4 regions of the Paenibacillus ihbetae genome follow, and region 2 is predicted to be linked to each of the others. Evidence: riboswitches for the same ligand, from Rfam matches in the RefSeq annotation. Region 2 holds a riboswitch; each other region holds the start of a gene.
What was found. Region 2 has a riboswitch for cyclic di-AMP ahead of BBD41_RS19120 (TrkH family potassium uptake protein). Riboswitches for the same ligand answer to the same signal wherever they lie in the genome.

Region 1 (5,604 bases), 1.1 Mb from region 2:
GCTGTAATATTGGACGGCAATGCTTAGGCTGCCGTAATCCTTGCTGCCCGGCGACGCGGCCATCCGCTCGGCAACCTCCTTCTGGATCATAACCACAATATTCTCCAGCGGGAGCTTCTCCTCCAGCAGCTTCATCAGAATCGGGGTCGTCACGTAATACGGCAGGTTGGCTACAACGCTTACCTTCTTTACCTCGGCGAAATCCTCGCGGAACAGCTCGTGCAGATCCACCTTAAGCACGTCTCCGTGATGAACTTTCACGTTATCATAAGGCTCCAGTACTTCTTTAAGGATCGGAATCAGTCGCTGGTCGATCTCCACTGCGGTAACGGCTCCTGCCATTTGCGCAAGCTTCTCCGTCAGCGCCCCGATGCCGGGTCCAATCTCAAGCGCCCCTTTCTCTTGATCAAGCCCTGCGGCCTCCACAATCTTGCCCAAAATATTCTGGTCGATCAGAAAATTCTGCCCCAGGCTCTTCTTAAAGGAGAAGCCATGGCGGGCAATGATCTCCTTCGTACGTCTAGGTGTCGATATATCTTCCATCCGGTTCATCTCAGCTTTGGCCTCCCTCTTCCAGCTGCGCTAACGCCGCCAGAAACTCTTCACGCGATATTTGAAACATCGCCAAACGTTTATGGAACTGCTTGGAGTTGCAATACCCGATACCCAGTACATTCCCCATGAACATTCTCCGGGCTGCAGCGTCCGGATGAGCCGTCAGCCCCGCATCGATCAGATCCTCCAGGCTGATCTGGCTCTCCGCCCCCTCAAACGAGGTGTGGACGCGGTCCAGGGCATGCCGTATGGCCTCCGGCGATGCATTCTCGACTCCGATATCGCCCTTGCGCGTCGCATCCGCCTCCGGAATGAAGGCGTGCTTGCAGCCGGGGACATGACGGTCGATGATTTTGCGTATCCGCTCCCCTGCATGATCGGGGTCTGTCAGGATGATTACCCCCCTGCGCTCCTTTGCGAGGGCAATACGGCGCAGCGTATGCTTATTAATAGCAGAGCCGCCGGTCTCGATCGTGTCGGCATCCACCGCACGCTTGATCGCTACCGTATCGTCCCTGCCTTCAACCACAATCACTTCACGGATCATAACGTTCTCTCTTCCTTCCCAAAAGGACACATACATACATACATACATACAGCCAGTCCAACCGTTCTCAATGAACCGGCCCAGCCTTATCCATGCGGCGGTAGGCTCAAAATGACCGAAACGCCGCAAAACAAAAGAAGAGGAGTTTCTCCTCTTCTTCATTATGATCTATTATAAGCTAAATTCGTTAGCATTAGAATGGCAATGTCATTAGAAAATGGGATTCATTAGTTCACATCAGGCTTTACGGGACCGATCACATAAACGGTGCGGCCCGATTTCCGGCCAAAGTTCATGGCCGCTTTCAGCGAATCGTAATACACATCAATTTTATGTCCCTTAATCGCTCCGCCGGTATCCTCTGCGCGGCGGAAGCCGATGCCTTCGATATACACCCACCAGCCAATCGGAATGACGCTCGGATCAACCGCGATCGTACGACCCTCGGTTACCCGTGTTCCGGAAGCCGTACGGGTTCCGATTCCCTCCTGCTCGGCGGAATATGCAGTCATCGAAACATTGTTCAGCACTTTCTGGTATTTGAAATCAACACCCGCTCTGGAGATGACATTATTCTCCGTCGCTTTGGCGGTGGACACCTTTCTTGTGCCCGTAAGCTTCGCCGGGGCAGATTTCACATTCGGAGTCGCTGCCGCCTGAAGCACAACAGGTTTCTCAACCTTCTTCGTACCTACGGCGATAATTTTGTCCTTCGTCTTACGCTCAACCTCTTGCGAGACCTTTGTCTTGGATACCAGCTTGCCGTTATGGTACACCTTCTCGTAGTGATGTACGAGAACGCCCGGCTCACCACGCTGAATGACACGGTTATCGCCGCGCTCCAGCGACGGATCCGCGGTCTTGATGACGCGGAACTCGCGGTTCTCCTTCTCCGCTACGGTCTGCTTCGTAACCCGAACGACTTGAATGTTCATATCGCTGGTAAGCTTCGTGTCCTGTGACGGCTTTACTATATCTTCACCCTTGATCGTAATGCCAGCTTCTTTGAGTACACTATCGACCGTGTCCTGGGTCGTGAAAATGGTTTTGGTGGTGCCCCCTACTGTTACTTTAACTGGGATTGCACGGTCAATGATAATCCGGTCCCCATCCTGGATCGTCCCGTTTAAAGGCATCGAGACCTGATCCTGCGGATTCAGTGTGATCGCTTGCTCATCCAGCAATTCCTGAAGCAACGATCCTCTGGTTTCTACCGTGGTTACGCGGCCATCGACCACAATTTGAACTTGCTTGCCCGATTGATCATGGATAACCAGCGATACGAGTAGTGATACCGTAACAGCCCCCATGGCGCCGAGCATCATCAATTGACGCAAATTCTCATGCTTCCATCGCAATGCGTAAGACATGCTGGATGATTGTGATTCATGGGTTTCTTCAGGTTGAAAAATGCCCACTATTCCATCCTCCTTCATAGTCCCGCCGTCTTAGGTAACGCATGAATGCATTTGACGTGACTATAGCAGTTATTCTCGCAAGGCGTGCTGCTATCTATCTAACGCCCTGCGTCAATCCCCGTCTTCCCGTTCACCACTAGGAATCACCTCCTGTTTACCAACAGTATGACGAAACCTACTCCAATATTCAAAAATAAAAGAAGCCAGCGTGAAAGAGTACTAGAGGCTCTAACGTGGCTTCCTGATGATTGAAATCATGGAAATGGTATGCACGAGAATTCCCCTCTTACTTCGCTTACGGAGTTAGCTGTCGGGTTCGGACGTAAGAGAGACGCCCTAGCTCCGGTCGCCCGCTCATGGCGAGGACCTTCACATTCACCCCAAAGACCCGATAAAGAAATCATATACGGCTCATGCACGACAGTTTACGATGCACGGCAGTATCGGTTCCCCCGTTCCCCAGACTTCGGAGATTAAGCGAGACGGTTCATGAAATATGATCGCTGAAGTTTACAGCTTTGCAAACTTGCAGCTTCTTATCACTGAAAAGATGATATCCTGTTTCCATGCAGGTTGTAAAGGAACAATCAAGCACATTTTTTGATGTAAAAGGTTAAAAAATTGTAAAACAATCGTCTTTTCAGGTTAAAAAACTTTAATTAATCGCAATTCCTCACTTTTTCATCGCTTTTGCTCTCGTTTTCACGAAATACCAAATCGTTCCAGCGCGTTTCTCGTGGTAATTTGGACCAGTTCATCGAAGGACATGCCCCGAATTTCGGCTGCCGTCTCGGCCACCAATTTCACATAAGCGGACTCGTTTCGCTTCCCTCGGAAGGGGTGCGGAGTCAGGTAAGGCGAGTCCGTTTCAATGAGAAGGCGATCTAGCGGAACCTTGGCCAGAACCTCCTTCGGCTGCTTGGCATTTTTGAACGTGATCGGTCCGCCGAACGAAATATGAAAGCCCATATCCAGGCACAGCTTAGCCGTTTCCCAGCTGCCCGAGAACGAATGCATCACGCCGCCAACCTCATGAGCCTTCTCTTCCTTCAAAATCTTCACGATATCCTCATGCGCATCGCGATTATGAATCACAATCGGCATTCGGAGCTCCCGGGCCAGACCGATTTGGCTGCGCAGCACCCGGTGCTGCACCTCCTTCGGGGATGTATCCCAGTGATAATCGAGGCCGATCTCCCCGATCGCAACAACTTTCTCATGGCTGCAGAGCGAAGCGATCCATTCCAGGTCGCCCTCCTCCATCGTGATCGCATCCACGGGATGCCAGCCTACCGCCGCATATATAAAATCATACGTCTCCGCCAGCTTCATCGTGGTCGGAATCGTTTCGCGATTAAAACCGATATTGATCATCCGGCTGACGCCGGCTTCAAGCGCCCGGGCAATCGTCTCCTCCCGGTCCTCGTCGAATTGGGGAGCATCCAGATGGGTATGCGTGTCGAACAGCATGTTCTCTCCCTCTCCTTTCTTGTCGATCCTTGATCGTATCTTTCCTGCACAAAACCTTTAGCATTCCGTTCGATGGTTGTCCAATATCATTGCTCTGATGGCGGCAACCTTAAGACGGATTTATCTTTATCCTGATCCAAGTACCCTAAAATAAGGGGACTCATCCCTGACGGCGGAATAAATCAGCAATTTCGGCCGGCATCCGGTCAAGCAGCGGCTCCACTCTCTCCTCCGGGTAATACAGATAATTCCGGCCCTTATGGATCCCGCTAATGGAGCGCACGATATCGGACACCTCGGAGATTTCCCGAAGCTGGTCATGCCGGTCCAACAGCAGAATTTGCTTCTCGTTCAGCGGCATGCCCGAATGAAACTTATCATAAGGAAGATCGGTCGGAAAATCAATCTCCAGATCATATGCGGGATCAAGACCCGCATCCCGAAATGCCTGGCGGACGGCGTCGATTGTCTCCGGATTGCCGGTGTCGATTTCTATATATTTATAGAGCTTCCGATGGATAAATCGGCCGCATATTTCGCTAAGGAGCGGATCGCTCTCGGACGTCCATTGCAGGAATGCCGTCTGAATGAGCGCCTCATCCAGACGCAGATACTCCTGTACGGTCAAGCTGCCTTCGAACAGAGCCGGCAGCGGTTCGATCATGAACCGGAACGCATAGCCTGCTTCATAGAGCTCCTTCGCCCGGCGGAAAATCTGGCGCAATATGATTTCCGAGCTTCTTGTTACCGGGTGGAAGTACACCTGCCAGTACATTTGGTATCTGGACATGAGATAATCCTCCACCGCGTGCATCCCCGATTCCTTCACAACGATCCGGTCCCGGTGCGGGCGCAGCATCCGCAGAATCCGGTCGATGTCGATCGTCCCGTAATTGACGCCGGTGTAATAGGCATCGCGCAGCAAATAATCCATCCGGTCCGCATCCAGCGGGCTCGTCACCAGATTCATCACGATCGGTTTGTCGTACGTCTTGCGAATGACGGAAGCGACCCGCTCCGGGAAGTCTGCTCCAAGCTCCAGGAGCACTTTGTTCACGCACGTATCGCCGAGCAAGATCCGGCATGTCCAATCCTCATGGTTCATCTCAAACGCCTCTTCTATAGAATGGGAAAATGGTCCATGACCGAGATCATGCAGGAGCGCGGCACATAAGGCTACCTGTCTCTCTTCCGCAGGCCAATCGGAGTACCCCCTCCGCTCGAATTGAGAAATGATTCTTCTTGTAATTTCATAGACGCCCAAGGAATGAGAGAATCGGCTGTGCTCGGCGCCATGAAACGTCATATAGGATGTGCCCAGCTGCCTGACCCGGCGAAGCCGCTGAAATTCCGGCGTGTCGATGAGCCGCCAGATAATATCATCCTGGACATGAATATAGTTATGAACCGGATCCTTAAACACCTTTTCCTCTGAGATTGGCAGGCGCATCGTAAAATCACTCCTTAAGTCATAAATTTAGGACTTGGACTATTTTCACTTCTTTTGACATCTAATGTCGAACAATGTCGAATTAGGTAATTTGGTGCTTTCCAAATCGACATCTTGAAAATTGAAGCGTTTTTTGGTTCAAAAATGGTAACTTCGTTGTAGGA
Region 2 (5,604 bases):
GATGGTGTCGTCCAAGCTGGACTCGATCCCGGGCATCGGCGAGAAGCGGCGGAAGCTGCTGCTGAAGCATTTCGGCTCGATCAAAAAAATAAAAGAGGCTTCAGTCGAAGACTTTAAGCCCCTTTCGATCGGTGAAAAATTAGCTACGGATATACTCAATGCCCTTCGTGATGAGGAGTCGTGACATACGGCTTCTCTTTTTTTATTGGATTCAAGCGATAGATCACGTAAGCCACGATGGCCGGCAGCACCATATAGAACAGGCCGATCAGCACGTTAGGGGCGCCTTGAAGCATGACCAGGCTGAATCCCATAAGAATGCTGTTGAAGATGACATGCGAGAACATGGCCGCAATATATCCGTATTTCAGGAAGATATAGCTGAACAGCAGGCCGATAATGACCAGCTCAATCGGGCGGGACACCACCGGGTAAATCGGATACAGCGTATGGCCGAGCGCCCAGATGATCGAGGTGATCAAACTCGCGACAAAGGTGCTGCGCACGATCTTCTTCACCATTCTAATGCCGAACAGCCGGTATACCGCTTCCTCCGATATGCCTGCGAGCCAAGCCATCAGCGGAAACAGCCATGGATAGAGCATGTTGTAAGGGGACTGCGAGGCATCGGTCGTGGACCAGGTGTTCAAGGTCAGGCCGAGCGCGATGAAGATCAAGGACTGGATGCCGAGCAGAATGAGTGCCCACATATAGCCCACCTTCATGCTGTCCAGGACATAGCGCCCGTATCCGGGCTCCTTGGCCCGCGGCCACGGATTAAGCCCGTCTTCCTTCCGCCATAGGCCGCTTCCGCCGACAAGCGAGAAATAGAGCAGAGCGGAGAAGATGAGGGAATAAATGGCGTAGAAGATCATAATCCCGATGATCCCGGTCTCGGACATTCCTTGTGCCTTAAAGACCGGAACCAGGTTGTACGTATTCAGCATCTGGATGACAAACAACAGGACGGACAGCAGGATACCGCGCTTAAACGAGGTGTAGGCCCGGGTCTTGACGCTGTAGACGATGGCCAGGATACCGAGCACAAGCGTAAACAAACCGTAACCGACGAGCGTCAGCAGCGTTGCGTCCTGCGTCTGCTTGTTGACATAGGCGGTGTGCGCTGCCGGAACCGAGAATGCCGGCTCGAAGGAACGCAGCTTTCCATGCTCAAAGGTAAACGCCAGCTGCAGCCTCGAATCCCCGATCGCCGCTTCCGTGACGGTATACTTCAGCGTGGGTTCGCCTTCCCGGGTGGAGAGCTGGAGCTGCGTCGCATCATATCCGGCCCACTTGAGCCACGGCTCGGCGAGAGCCTGCTTCTCGGCCAGCGTCATGCCCTCCTCCACCAGGAGCAGCATTTGCTTGCGGACCTCCCCTTGATTCAGCTCGATCCGGTCGTAAACGGAGCGGGCGGAATCATAGGAAAATCCGGCGATGCCGGCATTTTGCATATGTACATCCACGTTCAGCGCATCGCCGCCCGGCAAGGTGAAGCGGACACGGTATACATCGTAAGGGTATTTGGCTCCGTAGCTCTTATTATAATCCCGGAGCTTCTTCTCTTTCGCCAAATATCCGTACAGCTCGGAGTTGGACTGGTATGTAACAAGCGTGTCTTCCCCTTCGGCAGCAGGAAATCCTAAATGCTCGCTCGCGAACCGTGACGCGGCTTGTGCAGCCTCCTCTTTGGAGATGATTTTCGGATAGGGCGTATCGGTTGACTCGAAGGAAGTGGATGGGAGTACCTGAAAAACAAGAAACAGGATCAGGCCGATAATGGCCGGGGCGATAAGCTTCTTCAGGTTAGGCGTCAGCTTCAAGGGCTCTGCGGCACGGTTCATGAAATTCCTCCTCTTGATTTTAGTGCTTTCCGATATGAATAACCGGCCCCGCAACATGCGGATCATAGAGTCAATATAACATACATATGAAGAACAAGCCCTGCTTATCCCAAAGCCCAATAATGAAATAAAACGCTGAAAATGAATGAAAGGTTTCGAAAACGTTAGAGAATGATATCCTTGTACTCTTGAATATGCCCAAATCGCCCTTATTTAAAGTCTTTTTGGTAAAAAAACGGCGTTGGGTTCCCTCCCGGATTGCGTTATAATCACATCATGCTTTCAAGGAACTGAATAGACCAGCCGAATTTCGTACTGAGAACGGGGGAACCATGTAATTGGGGTGAATTTCATGATCTCTTTCGGATCATGGATAGGGCGGCCTGTGATAATGCCCGAATCCGTCAGCTAACCTCGTAGGCTGCTGCACAGGAACCAGACCGTTAAGGGCACTGTTTTCCAGTGTCTTTTTTCGTTGATTTTTTTGGAGAAGGTGAAACATTGAACTCAAAATTGAATTGGCTTAAGCTGTCACCTCCGCAGATCCTTGCGCTCGGTTTTGCGGCGGCGATCCTGGTCGGAACCCTTCTGCTCATGCTGCCCGTATCCAGCAGGACCGGCGAACCGATCGCCTGGATTGACGCCATGTTTACGGCAGCTTCAGCCGTCTGTCTGACCGGGCTTGTCGTCGTGGATACAGGCACAAGCTTCAGTGCCTTCGGACATACGGTGATCCTCCTGCTCATTCAGCTCAGCGGGCTCGGGTTTATGACGATGGCAACCCTGTTCGCCCTGGTGTTTAAGCGCAAGATATCCCTCAAGGACCGGCTTGTTCTGCAGGAAGCGATGAATCAGTCCTCGATCGAAGGGATCGTTCGTTTAATCCGGCGGGTGTTTATCTATTCCCTGACCTTCGAGGCATGCGGAGCCTTACTATTTACTCTCCGCTGGGCATGGGATATGCCTATTGGAAAAGCCATTTATTTCGGCCTGTTCCATTCCGTTTCGCTGTTTAACAATGCGGGCTTCGATCTGTTCGGCGATTTTCATAGTCTCACCGGTTATGTCGATGATCCGCTGGTGAACATCGTATCCATGCTATTGATCATATCCGGCGGTATCGGGTTCGTTGTATTATCCGATTTGATCGATTTCCGTCAAAAAAGGAAGCTTTCGCTTCACTCCAAAGTCGTTCTCTCGATGTCGGGATCTTTGATATTTATCGGGGCGATCATCATATTCATTTTTGAGTTTACCAATCCGCTAACGCTGGGCTCCTTGGATGGGGGAGGCAGAGTGCTTGCCTCGTTCTTCCAGTCGGTCAGTCCGCGAACAGCGGGCGTAAATTCGATAGATATCGGCGGCCTCAGGCAAGCCACGCAATTTTTCATTATTATACTTATGTTTATCGGAGCGTCGCCTGGCTCGACGGGGGGCGGGATCAAGACGACAACCTTTATGGTTATGGTAGGGGCCGTGTTCGCGATGATGAGAGGGAGAGACGATATCGTTATGTTCCGGTATCGCCTGGCCCAGGAGCGCGTGCTTAAGGCGCTGACGATTGCGCTTCTGGCGCTGCTGCTCGTATTGACGGTGTCCATGATTCTGTCCACGACGGAGGATGCGGATTTCCTGGAGATTTTATTCGAAACGACCTCGGCCTTCGGCACCGTCGGCTTATCGATGGGCTTGACGCCAGATCTGACGGTGCTCGGCAAAATACTGATCAGCTTGACGATGTTTGCCGGACGTCTCGGTCCGTTGACGCTGGCTTATGCACTGGGGCCGAAAAAGGGTAAAGAATTGTATCGTTATCCGGAAGGCAAAATGATTATTGGATAAGGAGTATAGGAGAGACATGAAACCAAAGCAATTTGCAGTGATCGGTTTGGGGCGGTTCGGCTCGAGTCTGGCACTGGAACTGATGGAACTAGGCTATGAAGTTCTCGGCATTGACCGGAACGAAGAGGTCGTCGAGGATATGAGCGAGCATTTGACCCATACGGTGGTCGCGGATGCTACGGATGAGGAGATGCTGAAATCGCTCGGCATCCGCAATTTCGACTGCGGGATCGTCGCGATCGGAGACGATATCCAGATGAGCATTCTGTCCGCCATTCTGCTCAAGGAACTCGGTGTATCGACCGTCGTGGCCAAAGCGATTTCCGTGCTGCACGGCCGGGCGCTGCAGAAGCTGGGCGTGGACCGGGTCATCTTCCCGGAGCGGGATATGGGGATCCGTGTGGCTCACCAGCTGGTTACGCCGAATCTGCTCGACTATATCGAATTATCTAAGGATTATTTGATTGTGGAAATGACGGTAACCGATTGTATGGACGGCAAGACGTTAAGCGAACTGAACACGCGCGTCCGTTACGGTGTCACGGTGGTTGCCCTCAACAAGCGATCCGGCATTATCGTTGCGCCGACGGCGATGGACGTGGTTAATGCCGGCGATGTTATGGTCGTCATCGGCTCCAACGACAATGTGGAACGGTTTGAGACCGAAGTCGTGAATCTGCAGCAGAAATAATACAAAAAAACCTGACGAATTTCTAGGTCGTCAGGTTTTTTCGCTGCTTCTCTTCCGCAAGGCTCCGGAAGAGCACCTCGGTCTCGTTAATCCAGCGACGGGCGGCGCTGCTGAGCTCTGAAGCATCCCCGTAAATCAGGGATGTCGTCCGCCGCGTCTCCATGAGCGCGGGGATGTGAATGTCCACAAGCCCGTTGTCGGAGAGCAGCTGCGGACGGAGGTATGATTTCGGAAGCAGGGCCGCTGCTTTGCAGGTCGGGATCAAGCGGACGATCGCTTCGAAGGAATCGATCTCCATCCGAATATCAGGCATGATGCCCCACCGGTGAAACAGGTCGTCGGTCAGCTTACGGTACCAGGTGCCGGTCGAGAAAATAATCATCGGTAGTCCCTGCAGGTGCTCGACCTCGACATCCTCCAGCTCCGCCAGCGGATGGACGGCTGGAATGACGAGCTCCAAATGATCGTCAAACAGGGGAATGCAGTTGAGTCCCGGCTGGTTGATGGAAGAGGCAACGATGCCGACGTCTACCCGTTTATCCCTAACATAGGAAACGATCTCATGGGTTTTGCCGGTAATCAGCTTGATCTCCGCGGCGGGATGCCGCTCCATGAACGCATTGACGAGCGGGGGCAGCGTCGTCTGCAGCGTCGTCAGGCTCGCGCCCAGATTAATCGAGATCTGCTCCCCTTCCCGATAGTGGGCGAGCGTCTGCATGAGCTTCAGCTGCTGCTGGCGCTGCTCCAGCGCAAAGGTATATACGATCTGTCCGATCGACGTCAGCTCAAGGCGCTTGCCGCGTCGGTTGAACAGCGGCAGGCCGAGCTCGTCCTCGAGCTTGGCGATCTTCCGCGAGAGCGCCGGCTGGGACAGGTTCAGCAGCTTGGACGCTTTATTGATGCTGGATTGCTCCACCACAACGGCAAACATGTCCAGATCTTCGAGCATGATATTCCTCCATTATATATAGGATGGTGTTCCAAAATATCCTTATGCGTATAGATTATAACGATTAATAATTATATTGCAATTCCCTTATAAGAAAAAAAGGAGTAACATGAAACATGACACAGGATGTTCACACGTTTGTGGAAAAAGGGAACATTTTGTCGTTGCACGCGAAAAGCACTGTGTAAGTGCGTAAGTAAGTGTAATTGTTCCGTAAATAGGAAAGATTGAAATTGAAAACGCTGCACATTGGAAAGGGGAACGTCAACTAATGAAAG
Region 3 (5,604 bases), 1.5 Mb from region 2:
TCCATCCGAAAATCTGGCGGCGATGACTGTGCGGGATTTGCTCGTGATGGGGACCGGCCATGCGGGGGAACCTGCGCTGGAATCCGAGGACTGGGTAGCCGACTTCTTCAAGCAGCCCGTGGAGCATGAGCCGGGAACCCACTTCGTGTACAACAGCGCGGCGACGTATATGCTCTCGGCGATCCTGCAGAACATTACCGGCAAGACGCTGCTGGAGTATTTGGAGCCCCGGCTCTTTGAACCGCTCGCCATTCACGGGGCGGCATGGGAGAACTGTCCGCGCGGCATCAATGCCGGCGGCTGGGGACTCAAGCTGAAGACGGAGGATATTGCGAAATTCGGTCAGCTGTATCTGCAGAAGGGCGTTTGGGGAGGGGAACGCCTCATCCCGGAGGCGTGGGTCCTCGAAGCGACATCGAAGCAGATTTCGAACGGACCGGGAGACGGCTCCTCCGACTGGACGGAAGGCTACGGCTACCAGTTCTGGAGATGCCGTCATGGCGCCTATCGCGGCGACGGTGCATTCGGCCAATACTGCATCGTCCACCCGGAGCTGGAGGCGGTGATCGCCATCACCTCGGGCTTGAACGATATGCAGGCCGTCCTGAACAACGTATGGGAGCATCTGGTGCCGGCCTTTGAGCCGGAGGCTTTACCGGAGGATGAAGGAGCGGCGGTCTCGCTCACCGAAACGCTTGGAGCGCTGAACATACAGCCGCCGAAATTCCAGGCCTCCTCCACGCGGGAGCCGGAACTTTCCGGAATCGTGTTCGAGCTCGAGGAGAATGAGCAGAAGCTTCGTACCTTCTGCGTTCGTTTCTCGGAGGAAGAAGCCTTGCTGGAGATCGAAGCGCACTACGGCCTCGAATCGCTCGCGCTTGGCCGGAACGCATGGGCGGTAGGCAAGACGAGACTGTTCCGGATGGAGGAGGGCAAGGTATGCTCCTCGATGACATGGAATGACGACGGCAGCCTGGTGATCACGCTTCGAGCGGTCGAGACGCCGTTCTGCCTGACCATAATGGCTGACTTTACAGATGACATGCTTCAATTGGCCCAATCGGTCAACGTATCGTTTGGAGACCCGGGACTTAAGCCGATTACGGGCCGAGCAAGGGAAGAGCAGTAAGGAGGCTAAGCGCGTCCTGATGCGGCGGCTTGGCGCGAACCGTAGAATAGCTTGAAATAGCAATTCATTAGCAATATGGAACGCTCGAGGATATTTCCCTGAGCGTTTTTATTCGTGTTTTTTCTTCAAGGACTGTTTAAAAAGACGAGGGATCACCCCCAGGTCTAATATACCACCAATTACCAACGCATCGACGCTAGCGCTATATCGGCAATCTTCAACACCCTCTGTGAACTCGCATTGTTATGTAACGGCAATTTCTCACCAAGCCGAAGGAATGTCCACTTCGCATGATGCGACCTTTTTTGCATATGAGTTAAGGTAGAGCGCATTTTACTCCGAGAAGAGGGTGAGGCATGCATGGACGGGACTGAGCTTTACCGGAAAGTCGTGTTGACGGTGTCGGGGAACCGGCTGGTGAAATGGCTGTCGCTTCGTTACGGCAAAAAATTAGCGGGCAGATTCATTGCGGGAGATACGCTGGAAGAGGCACTCGATGAGATCGAAAGGCTGAACGGGAAGGGGATCTTGGTAACGCTGGATCATCTGGGAGAGGGCATAACTTCGCTGACGGAGGCTTCGGCCTACCGGGCGGAATATATTCGGCTTGTGGAGGGCATCGCCAACCGGGGAGTTCAATCGAATGTGTCGCTGAAGCCGACGCAGATGGGCTTGGCGCTCGATCCGCAGGCGGCATACGAGAACATTAGAGCGGTGGTCCGGGCGGCCCAAAAGCATGGCAACTTCGTTCGGCTGGACATGGAGGACTCGCCGTACACTCAGGCCACGATCGATATGACGCTGCGGCTTCATAAGGAGGGGTTGACCCATGTGGGAACGGTCATCCAGGCCTATCTGTACCGTTCCGAGGAAGACGTCCGGATGCTGACGAAGGAAGGGGTGAAACTCCGCCTGGTTAAGGGGGCTTATAAGGAGCCGGGAACGATTGCGTATCAGAAGAAGCAGGAGATCATCGGCAATTATAAAAATTTAATCAAGCTTCAGCTGGATCAAGGGGCCTATACCGCTGTTGCGACCCATGATAACAACATCATCGATTGGGTCAAAGTATTTGCAGAGCAGAACCGGATCAAGAAGGATGCGTTCGAGTTTCAAATGCTGTACGGGCTGCGCATGAAAGACCAGGCCCGGCTAGCGCAGGACGGTTACCGAATAAGATGCTACATGCCGTACGGCACGATGTGGTACCCGTATTTTACCCGCCGTATTGCAGAGAAGCCGGCCAATCTGATGATGGTGCTGAAGAATATGTTCAAGTGATTTGGGAAGCGAAAAAGCGGGCGACGATGCCGGTAGGGAAACGATGCGATTACAATCATAACTTGAAGTATAAGAACGCGCCGCCGATCCATGGGGGCGCGTTCTTGGCTTGAAGTCGGAAGTCGATTAGCATTCCGTTTGTCGTTGTATTTTTCTGAAAAACGGCGAAAACAACGAAGGAAAGCGTGTACATATAGGTAAGGCTTTCATTATTGCCATTCCATCGCTTTATATCGCATTCTAGCTAAGAAATGGTGAAATAGAGAGGAATGGCGCGTATGGAGAAGATAATCGGGGATGATGGGAACATTCCGGATTGAACCAGTTTCATAATGCTCTCCACGGGTTTTCGTCTGCATTTACTTCCCGAATCGCCGGTCGTATGATACGAACTATGAATTGACCTGATGCTTTCCGGAAGCTGGGCAGGGCGGCCTGATACCGCCGTGGAAGCCGGCCAGTGTGGGAGCTGCGGCCATCCATCGGAGAAAGGGCGTATACCGAAGACCGCCATGGGGTCCTTCGGCTCGTACTAGCGTCAAGCGCCTCTCACCGCTTGATTCTCGGCTGAGCCGTTTTGACAGTTTTCGATAATATCAGGGTCAATCATTAACCGAATACACGCAGCTCGCTAGATTCATTTTCGCTGAGTCCTTGAATGAAAAAGGAGCGGGGGAACCAATCGGGAGACGCGATTTCGCGCGTCTCTCCGGGGTGAATCCCATAGGCAAGATAACGGTCTATGGGTAGGGCGACTCTCACGCCCGAATCCGTCAGCTAACCTCGTAAGCGTATCGAGAGAGGCAACGATTGTCGTGACTTGACGAAGCCGCGGTGTTTTTTCGCCGCGCCTTTTAGGAAGAAGCCGCGGGAAGAGTTCTTCTCCTCCCCAGGCTTCTTTTTTGTTGCCTTCTCCGACGGACACAAGGAGGAGAACGTATGGAAAAACAGCAAGACACGATTCTGATATCCGCGCCGACCAAGGCTGGGGAAGCATTCATCCGCCAATTATTACTAAGTGAGATCCCGTTCGCCGTTCTGGTAAACAACCGGGCAGAGGGGGAGAGGGCGAGCAGGCTCGGATGCAAGGATGTCATCCTGATCGACACGCGAGACGAGCAGACCTGGGTGCTTCCCGAGCGGCCGATCGGCAAGGTGTTTCTGTTTGAGAACAGCTTGAACCTCTGCTGCCGCTACTTGCGCATATGCCGGACATGGACCTCGGCTTCGATCTATGTTGTTACTCATTCCGGCAATCCAAGGCTGATTTACAGAGGGCTTGGCGCGGACGTCGTGCTGCACACAAACCATGACCGCGTCGATTTCCTGATCGCCGCACTTTTAGACTAGTTACCGGAAAGAGCTGTTTTTACGGCTAACCGCCAAGGAGGGATAACAATGCAGGATGTATACATGCTGCTTCTGCTAGGTGCAACCTACGGGCTGTTCCGGCTGTTCATAAGCTGGTGCGGCCGCATCATTCAAGAGTCGGAGGGTGACCGGCCATGACGCTGATTTTGATATTGACCGCTGCGTTATTTTTATATTTGGTTTATGCGCTGATTCATCCCGAAAAATTTTAAGACTCAACATAAAGGGGGAAGCCGCTTATCATGGGCATCGTACAAATTGCCGTCGTCATCCTGGTTCTGCTGCTGCTCGTCAAGCCGCTTGGAACCTACCTCTATCTCGTGTTTCGCAATGAACCCGGCGGCACGGACAAATGGTTCTCTTGGGCAGAACGCCCGATATTTGCCCTCATCGGACTCAAGGAACGCAAAGGGATGAGCTGGAAGGGCTATGCGATCAGCTTCCTGCTCACCAATATCATCCTGGTCGGAGCAGGGTATGCCATCCTCCGTTTTCAACACGTGCTGCCGTGGAATCCGAACGGCATCGAGAACATGGAGCCGACGCTGTCGCTCAACACAATTATAAGCTTCATGACCAATACGAATTTGCAGCACTATAGCGGGGAGTCGGGCCTCTCTTACTTTTCCCAGATGGCCGTGATCATCATGATGATGTTCACGTCCGCTGCCACCGGGCTTTGCGTTGCCATTGCCTTTATCCGGGCCGTGACGATGAAAGGCGCTACGGTCGGGAACTTCTTCGAAGACTTCGTGAAAGCCATGACCCGTGTGTTCATCCCGGCGGCCTTCCTTATTGCCATGCTGCTGGTGGCATTGCAGGTGCCGCAGACGTTAAAGCCGACCATTAGCGTAACGACGCTTTCGGGATCAGAGCAGCAGATCGCGGTCGGCCCGGTAGCCGCGCTTGAGTCGATCAAGCACTTGGGAACGAACGGCGGCGGCTATATGGGAGCCAATTCCGCGCATCCGTTCGAGAATCCATCCCCGTTGACGAACGTGATCGAAATATTGTGCATGTGGAGTTTCGGGGCTGCCCTGGCTTACACCTTCGGATTGTTCGCCAAGAGCCGCAAGCAGGGCTGGATCGTGTTCTCTGTCATGATGACGCTGTTCATCGGTTTTCTAACCCTGAACTATGCGGCCGAATCAAGCGGAAATCCAGCGCTGAACCGGCTCGGGATTGATGCGTCGCAAGGCAGTATGGAAGGCAAGGAGGTCCGCTTTGGCATTCCGCAATCCTCCTTGTTTACGACCGTGACAACCGCGGCTACCACCGGATCGGTCAACAACATGCACGACACCCTGACCCCGCTTGGGGGCATCACGCCGCTGGCGCTAATGATGCTTAATTCCGTTTTTGGCGGCAAGGGTGTCGGCTTGATGAACATGCTTATGTACGCGATTCTCGCCGTATTTCTGGCCGGGCTGATGGTCGGGCGAACACCCGAATTTCTCGGCAGGAAGATTGAAGCGAAGGAAATGAAGCTGATTGCCGTCGTGATCCTGGTGCACCCGTTCATCATTCTGGCACCTACGGCGCTCGCGCTGATGACGGGTGCGGGTCAATCAGGCATTACGAACGCAGGGTTCCACGGCATCTCCCAGGTGTTGTATGAATATACGTCTTCGGCAGCGAACAACGGGTCGGGGTTTGAAGGTCTTGCAGATAACACGCCGTTTTGGAACGTGACAACCGGGCTGGTCATGCTGCTGGGCCGTTATATTTCGATGATCGCATTGCTGGCGGTCGGCGGATCTCTGTTGCGGAAGCAGCGGGTGCCGGAGACGCCGGGAACGTTCCGTACTGATAACGGGTTGTTC
Region 4 (5,604 bases), 240 kb from region 2:
AGCGAGCGTTAATGGACCCAGTCGCCCAGCAAACATCGTGATAATCACAATGAACTTACCGGCAGGGGACAGCTCACTTGTAAGTCCCATAGACAACCCGGTTGTACTAAAGGCTGAGGTTGCTTCAAAGAGCACCTCCAGAAAATGCTCCTCCAGCATTCCTTCGGATACCGTGAGCAGGAGGGCAACCACAAGTACGGCTACCAACGAACTCATGACCACTGCTAGTGCCCGCAAAACCGTTTCAATCGCAATTTTGCGCTGGAAGGCATGGACCTGACCACCGCCACGGAAGGTTTGGATGGTTGCCAGTATGAGTACCACAAGCGTGTTGATCTTGATGCCTCCTCCCGTTCCGCCTGAGGCTGCTCCGATAAACATCAGAATGATGATAATAAACTGGGAAGCCGCCAGCATGCTGCTGATGTCAATTGTGTTAAACCCGGAGCTTCTTGGAGTCATGCCCTGGAAGAATGCTGCGAGCACCCGCTCGCCTCCGTTCAAATTCCCGAACGTAGCCGGATTCCAGCTTTCCAGTATGAGAATGGCTGCAAACCCGAACACGAACAGGATACCCGTTCCAAGAATGACAATCTTGGAGTGAAGGGACAGCTTCCTCCAGGAGCGCTTGCGGAAGAGATCGACGACGACTATGTACCCGAGTCCGCCAATAACAAAGAGCATAACAATCGTTATGTTGACGACAGGATCGCCGACGAAGGAGGAGAGGCTGTCTGACCACAGGGCAAAACCGGCGTTGTTAAAGGCAGAGACGGAATGAAAAAGCCCATAATAGAGCGCTTGTCCCCAGCCGAGCTCATGCCACCGAATGGCAAGGAGAATTGTTCCGAGCGTTTCAAAAGCAAATGAGATCAGCACCATATACAGGGATAGTTTGACCAGTCCCTGTGCCGATGTGGAGTGGGTCGTTTGCTGGATCAAGAGGCGCTGCTTTAACCCGATTCTTTTCCCCAAGACGATGGCTACCATGACACCAAAGGTCATAAAGCCCAATCCCCCGACTTGAATCAGAATCATAATGATGACTTGACCTAAAGTCGAATAGACGCTCCCAGTATCCACGACAACTAGGCCATTCACGCAGATTGCGGATGTGGCTGTAAATAATGCATTCAGCAACCCTACGGATGTACCGCTAGTAGAAGACTGAGGAAGCGCAAGGAGCAAGGTGCCGATTAAGATTAAGATGGTAAATACGATCAGGATGAGCTGAGGGGGGCTCATATTGTTTTTTTGCTTGTTGATGAACATTTCGAATCTGCTGGGGATGGATTGATGGTTCGTTGGGTTACTGCCCATAATCCTTCTCCAGGCCAAGGGGGGGCGATGCTTGACTTAAGAAAAACGAAGCGTCTACGACTTTCCCCTGACTTATCTTTAAATAGTTAAATCCCCGATCCGTTTTTATACGTAACAAGCCGGTTTCGAAATCCGTGTTCAGTTCCTTGAAGAACAGCCCCTCAGCGACAACTTCCCCGTCGTCTTCACCTTTACGGATCAGATATTGGCCATTTTTGCTGACAACCGTAACCGGAATTCCACGCTCGTGAGTCTCCACGATGTGTTGATCCATTCGCTGTACAGCAACGATGTGCAAATCCGTCTCGCCGATTCGATTAAGCAGCTCATTGACGAATGAACCCTGTGTAATTTCCTGCCACCGTGTTTGGCCGGATTGTCCGATGATCAGCTGCGTTATCTGATACTGCTTGGAGGTTTCGGCGATAATATCCGAAGCTTTTTGACGGTTATGATTAGGCTTGGTGATAAACGTAGCGCCATATTCGTCACAGATCGTTTGCCAAAGGGCCATAAACTTCTCTTGTTCGAGATCGAGTTCATCCGCAGCCATGGGGATGACGCTCATAACATAGAGGGGACATTGCAGAAGTCTGGCAAGCTCGCCGCCTCTCCGAATCAGTCGTTCGCCGTTTGGACCATAATAAACACACACCATAATTTTCTCGTGATGTATCATGAATGCATCTGCTCCTTTCTAATCAAGCGGCTTGAGTCTTCCGGACCCAAGGAAAAAAGCCCGGTAGCAGAGACAATCTGCTTCCAGGCTTTGGACTGTGTTCCGAATAAACAAGTCAAAGTTGCACGGGCGTTATCTCTCGAGACGCTGACGAGGTTAGCTGTCGGATTCGGGTCTGAGAGTCCCCGTTCTTTCCGCCTTGGAAAGAATTCACCCCTGAAGCCGTTAGCGGCTTCTCTGGTTCCCCCGCTCCCCAAGTGGTGGGGATTAAGCGATCAATAATATAAGATTATCGAAGTATATACTAAGCTAGGTAAATCTAAATGTAAACCTTGATCCCGAAGTCTCATGTGACGTTATTGAAACGATGCAGCTTAATCTATACTTAGGTATTTACGCGATTTCCCTCGCGAGGTTTCGGACTTTTCAATAATTATTCGATCTTGCTCTAATTAGTTATTCGGTCTCCTTGACGGGATTCGACAGCTTAAGCTTGCTAACCAACGGTTTTATCGTCAGCCCCTGTGCAAGAAGCGAAAACAGGACGACGCTGAATGTAAGGACGAGGATATCGTCGCGCCCTTTGAAGGAGGCGGGCAGGCTTAGCGCAAGTGCAATCGATAAGCTCCCTTTTAAGCCGCCCCAATTCAGGAGAGCTTTCCAGGATGACGGAAAATTCCGCAGGAAGCTCAAGCTGGTATAAACAGCGACCGTTCTTCCAATCAGCACGATAAGGATGGAGGTGATAATCAGCGCCCATTTATCCGTGAAATCAATATGCTTGATTTCAAGGCCGATCATAAGGAATATCAATGAATTGGCAACCAGGGTAATGACATCCCAGAACGAGTTGATATTCATCTTCGTGGTTTCGGACATTCCGATCCGGCTGCCGTAGCTGCCGAAGATCAAGCCGCTTACGACGACGGCGATAACACCCGAGACATGAAAGTGCTCGGCAATAAAGTAGCTTCCGAAAAACAGCAGCATCGAAAAGGCAATCTCCAGCGGATAATCGTCATAAAAACGAATGAGCTGCGAGAACAGAAAGCCGAGGATGGCTCCAATCGCAATCCCGCCCAAGCTAAATTGAAGAAAGAGCCAAATGCCGCTGCCTATGCCTGCCCAGCCCATCTCTATATATGAAAGCAAGTATACCGATGAAATTTGAAATAACACGACGGCGATGCCGTCATTAAAAAGCGATTCCCCTTCGATAATGGTCACCATTTTCTTGGAAACGCCAAGGGATTTGAAGATGGAGATCACGCTAATCGGGTCCGTTGCGCTCATAAGCGCTGCAAAGGTAAAAGCAACAGGTAAAGGCAGTCCCATGATGCCATACATCGCCAGAGCGATAATAAGGAAAGACAAGAAGGTGCCGCCGATCGCCAGGGCAGCCACTGGCTTGCTCTGTTCCCGTAAGTGTGAGAAAGGAAGCTTTAATGTGGCGTCTCCAAGAAGGATAGGCAGAAACAAGGAGATGATGATCGCCTGGAATACATTTGATTGCGTAATAAAGGTTTCGGCTTCGTCCAGCACGGGAATATGCAGCAATCCAAGCAGCAAACCTACTACGACGAGTGCAATCGAATAGGGTTGGTTTACTTTTTTGGCAAATGCGATAACCCCCATCGATATCGCAAGTAAAATTAACAATTGAACGAAGACCTCATTGAAATGATGCATAGAACACCCCTCGCCTCAGGATATTTGTTCCAGTAATTGATTGTACCCGAATCCGGACGATTCGCCAAACCAAAATAATGGGGAGACCGGTCCTTAGCTAGATATTATCCATCGAAATGAGGAAGGGAATGCATAAGATGTTTATTCGTTGTTCAAAACATAGGGGAACCATTGATCGATTGAGGAGATGAGCGTATGAATGAGCTATGGAATGATCTGTGGAATGAGGTATGGAAGTCCCTTGCTTTAATTATTTTTGGAATGCTGGTGCTCCGCATCTCCGGCCGAAAATCAATCTCTCAAATGACCGTACCCACAACCATTACGATGATTTCGATCGGAACGATTATTGTTCAACCGATCGCTGATGAAAACTTAGTTCTGACCCTTACAGCGGCTCTGGTCTTTATTCTGGTTCTCATCCTTGTCGAATTTATGCAAGTGCGTTGGAGCCGGTTTGAGAAGTGGATAAAGGGACCAGCCGTTATCGTTATAGAGAATGGGCAGCTTCAATTGCAGAATATGAAAAAGCTGAGGTTAACCGTAGATGCGCTTGAGATGAAATTGCGGCAGCAGGGGATATCCAAACGAAATGATGTGAAAACGGCTACGATCGAGCCCAACGGGCTGCTTGGTTATGAACTGCAGGACTCCGCAAAGCCGGTAACGCTGTCCCAGCTGGAAGATCTGCTCTCTCAATATTTTAACGGAGCGGGAACAAGACATCAGGGAGCTGCGCCAAACACCCCGGATCCGGAAGTCAATTTGTTTAGTGAAATCAAGGTAGGAAACGAGCACGTAAATAATAAGAGGCTTCAGTAAAAAAGGCATTCCCTGCCTCAGGGAGTGCCTTTTGGCTTATCAAAATGCCTGCGATTAACGTCTACATAACACCATACGTTAATTTGATTGCCGTACGGATCGTAGGTATAGAACAGTACCAGCGTCTTGGGATTCCCGGCAAAATCCGCATAAGGATTTTTTCATGGAAAATAAGTTGTCCCTGATGAAAGCAGGCCTTTATTATTGGAGATGGCAGGAGAGGAAGATTTGCCGCTATCATCGAATGGAACAAATTGAGCCAAATGCGAAAGCAAGCTATCATGGACATAGGATTGGCAAAGAGACAGGAAGAGGGGGAAGACAATTATGGGATACCAGCAAGCGCTGGAAGCATACATATCGGCAACGAACACCCATGATTTCGATCAGGTGGCTAAACTGCTGGACGAGGGTGCGGTTTACTGGTTCTCGGACCGGAGCTGCGTGACGCAGGACGAAATCCGTGCTTACTTCGAGCATGCCTGGGAGGTCATTTCGGACGAGGTTTATTACGCCGAGGACGTGCAGTGGATCGCCGAGGATTTCGGGACGGCGGTCTGTATCTATACCTACCGCTACGAGGGATACGCTCAAGGCAAGTTTACTACCGGCAGCGGAAGAGCGACCAACGTTTTCGTGCGGAACGGGGAAGGAGTCTGGAAGCTGAAGCATGAGCATCTTAGCCCGCTGAAATAGAGGAATCCTCTATATAGGTGAGGGAGCTGTCCCATTAGTAGCGTGTCTGCGCCGGGGACAGCTTTTTTATGTTAAATCAGACAAAACAGCCGAAAGCAGGAACAATACGACACGAAGTATTTGATAGCAGGGTCTTGCTGTCGCCTTAGGGCGGGACATCCTGGAATATTGAATTTATTAACAGAAAATTAATTTACAAGATTTTATCCCTGTTCTATGGAAATGTATCCCTTCTCAATTGCCGGGTAAGGTTCCATGATACAAATAGATTATCAATTAAAAATGTAACCGATGAAAGCCGGGAAGGAGGCTGTAGCTGGGCCTCGGGGCCAAAAGGTTGAAGGTTTGGACATGGAGAAGGGAGATGAGTCTGCCGTACATATTTTTGAGATGAAAAA

Region 1: it holds a riboswitch for cyclic di-AMP, as region 2 does, so the genes downstream of both, BBD41_RS14225 (resuscitation-promoting factor) here and BBD41_RS19120 (TrkH family potassium uptake protein) in region 2, are expected to answer to the same signal.
Region 3: it holds a riboswitch for cyclic di-AMP, as region 2 does, so the genes downstream of both, BBD41_RS12580 (hypothetical protein) here and BBD41_RS19120 (TrkH family potassium uptake protein) in region 2, are expected to answer to the same signal.
Region 4: it holds a riboswitch for cyclic di-AMP, as region 2 does, so the genes downstream of both, BBD41_RS17910 (adenine nucleotide alpha hydrolase family protein) here and BBD41_RS19120 (TrkH family potassium uptake protein) in region 2, are expected to answer to the same signal.

What each region holds. Positions count from the first base shown of each region.
Region 1 covers NZ_CP016809.1:3,181,778-3,187,381, forward strand. Annotated here, with positions in the region: gene rsmA (16S rRNA (adenine(1518)-N(6)/adenine(1519)-N(6))-dimethyltransferase RsmA) at 1-552, opposite strand, end outside; gene rnmV (ribonuclease M5) at 554-1,102, opposite strand; gene BBD41_RS14225 (resuscitation-promoting factor) at 1,330-2,520, opposite strand; cyclic di-AMP (ydaO/yuaA leader) riboswitch at 2,797-3,010, opposite strand; gene BBD41_RS14230 (TatD family hydrolase) at 3,223-3,990, opposite strand; gene BBD41_RS14235 (HD domain-containing protein) at 4,151-5,440, opposite strand.
Region 2 covers NZ_CP016809.1:4,283,417-4,289,020, forward strand. Annotated here, with positions in the region: gene uvrC (excinuclease ABC subunit UvrC) at 1-184, shown strand, start outside; gene BBD41_RS19115 (CPBP family intramembrane glutamic endopeptidase) at 156-1,844, opposite strand; cyclic di-AMP (ydaO/yuaA leader) riboswitch at 2,136-2,282, shown strand; gene BBD41_RS19120 (TrkH family potassium uptake protein) at 2,346-3,686, shown strand; gene BBD41_RS19125 (potassium channel family protein) at 3,703-4,377, shown strand; gene BBD41_RS19130 (LysR family transcriptional regulator) at 4,400-5,326, opposite strand; gene BBD41_RS19135 (succinate dehydrogenase cytochrome b558 subunit) at 5,598-5,604, shown strand, end outside.
Region 3 covers NZ_CP016809.1:2,805,413-2,811,016, reverse strand. Annotated here, with positions in the region: gene BBD41_RS12590 (serine hydrolase domain-containing protein) at 1-1,129, shown strand, start outside; gene BBD41_RS12585 (proline dehydrogenase family protein) at 1,490-2,410, shown strand; cyclic di-AMP (ydaO/yuaA leader) riboswitch at 3,045-3,218, shown strand; gene BBD41_RS12580 (hypothetical protein) at 3,350-3,760, shown strand; gene kdpF (K(+)-transporting ATPase subunit F) at 3,916-3,993, shown strand; gene kdpA (potassium-transporting ATPase subunit KdpA) at 4,024-5,604, shown strand, end outside.
Region 4 covers NZ_CP016809.1:4,039,457-4,045,060, forward strand. Annotated here, with positions in the region: gene BBD41_RS17905 (TrkH family potassium uptake protein) at 1-1,320, opposite strand, end outside; gene BBD41_RS17910 (adenine nucleotide alpha hydrolase family protein) at 1,310-1,999, opposite strand; cyclic di-AMP (ydaO/yuaA leader) riboswitch at 2,131-2,283, opposite strand; gene BBD41_RS17915 (cation:proton antiporter) at 2,456-3,688, opposite strand; gene BBD41_RS17920 (DUF421 domain-containing protein) at 3,884-4,510, shown strand; gene BBD41_RS17925 (YybH family protein) at 4,838-5,206, shown strand.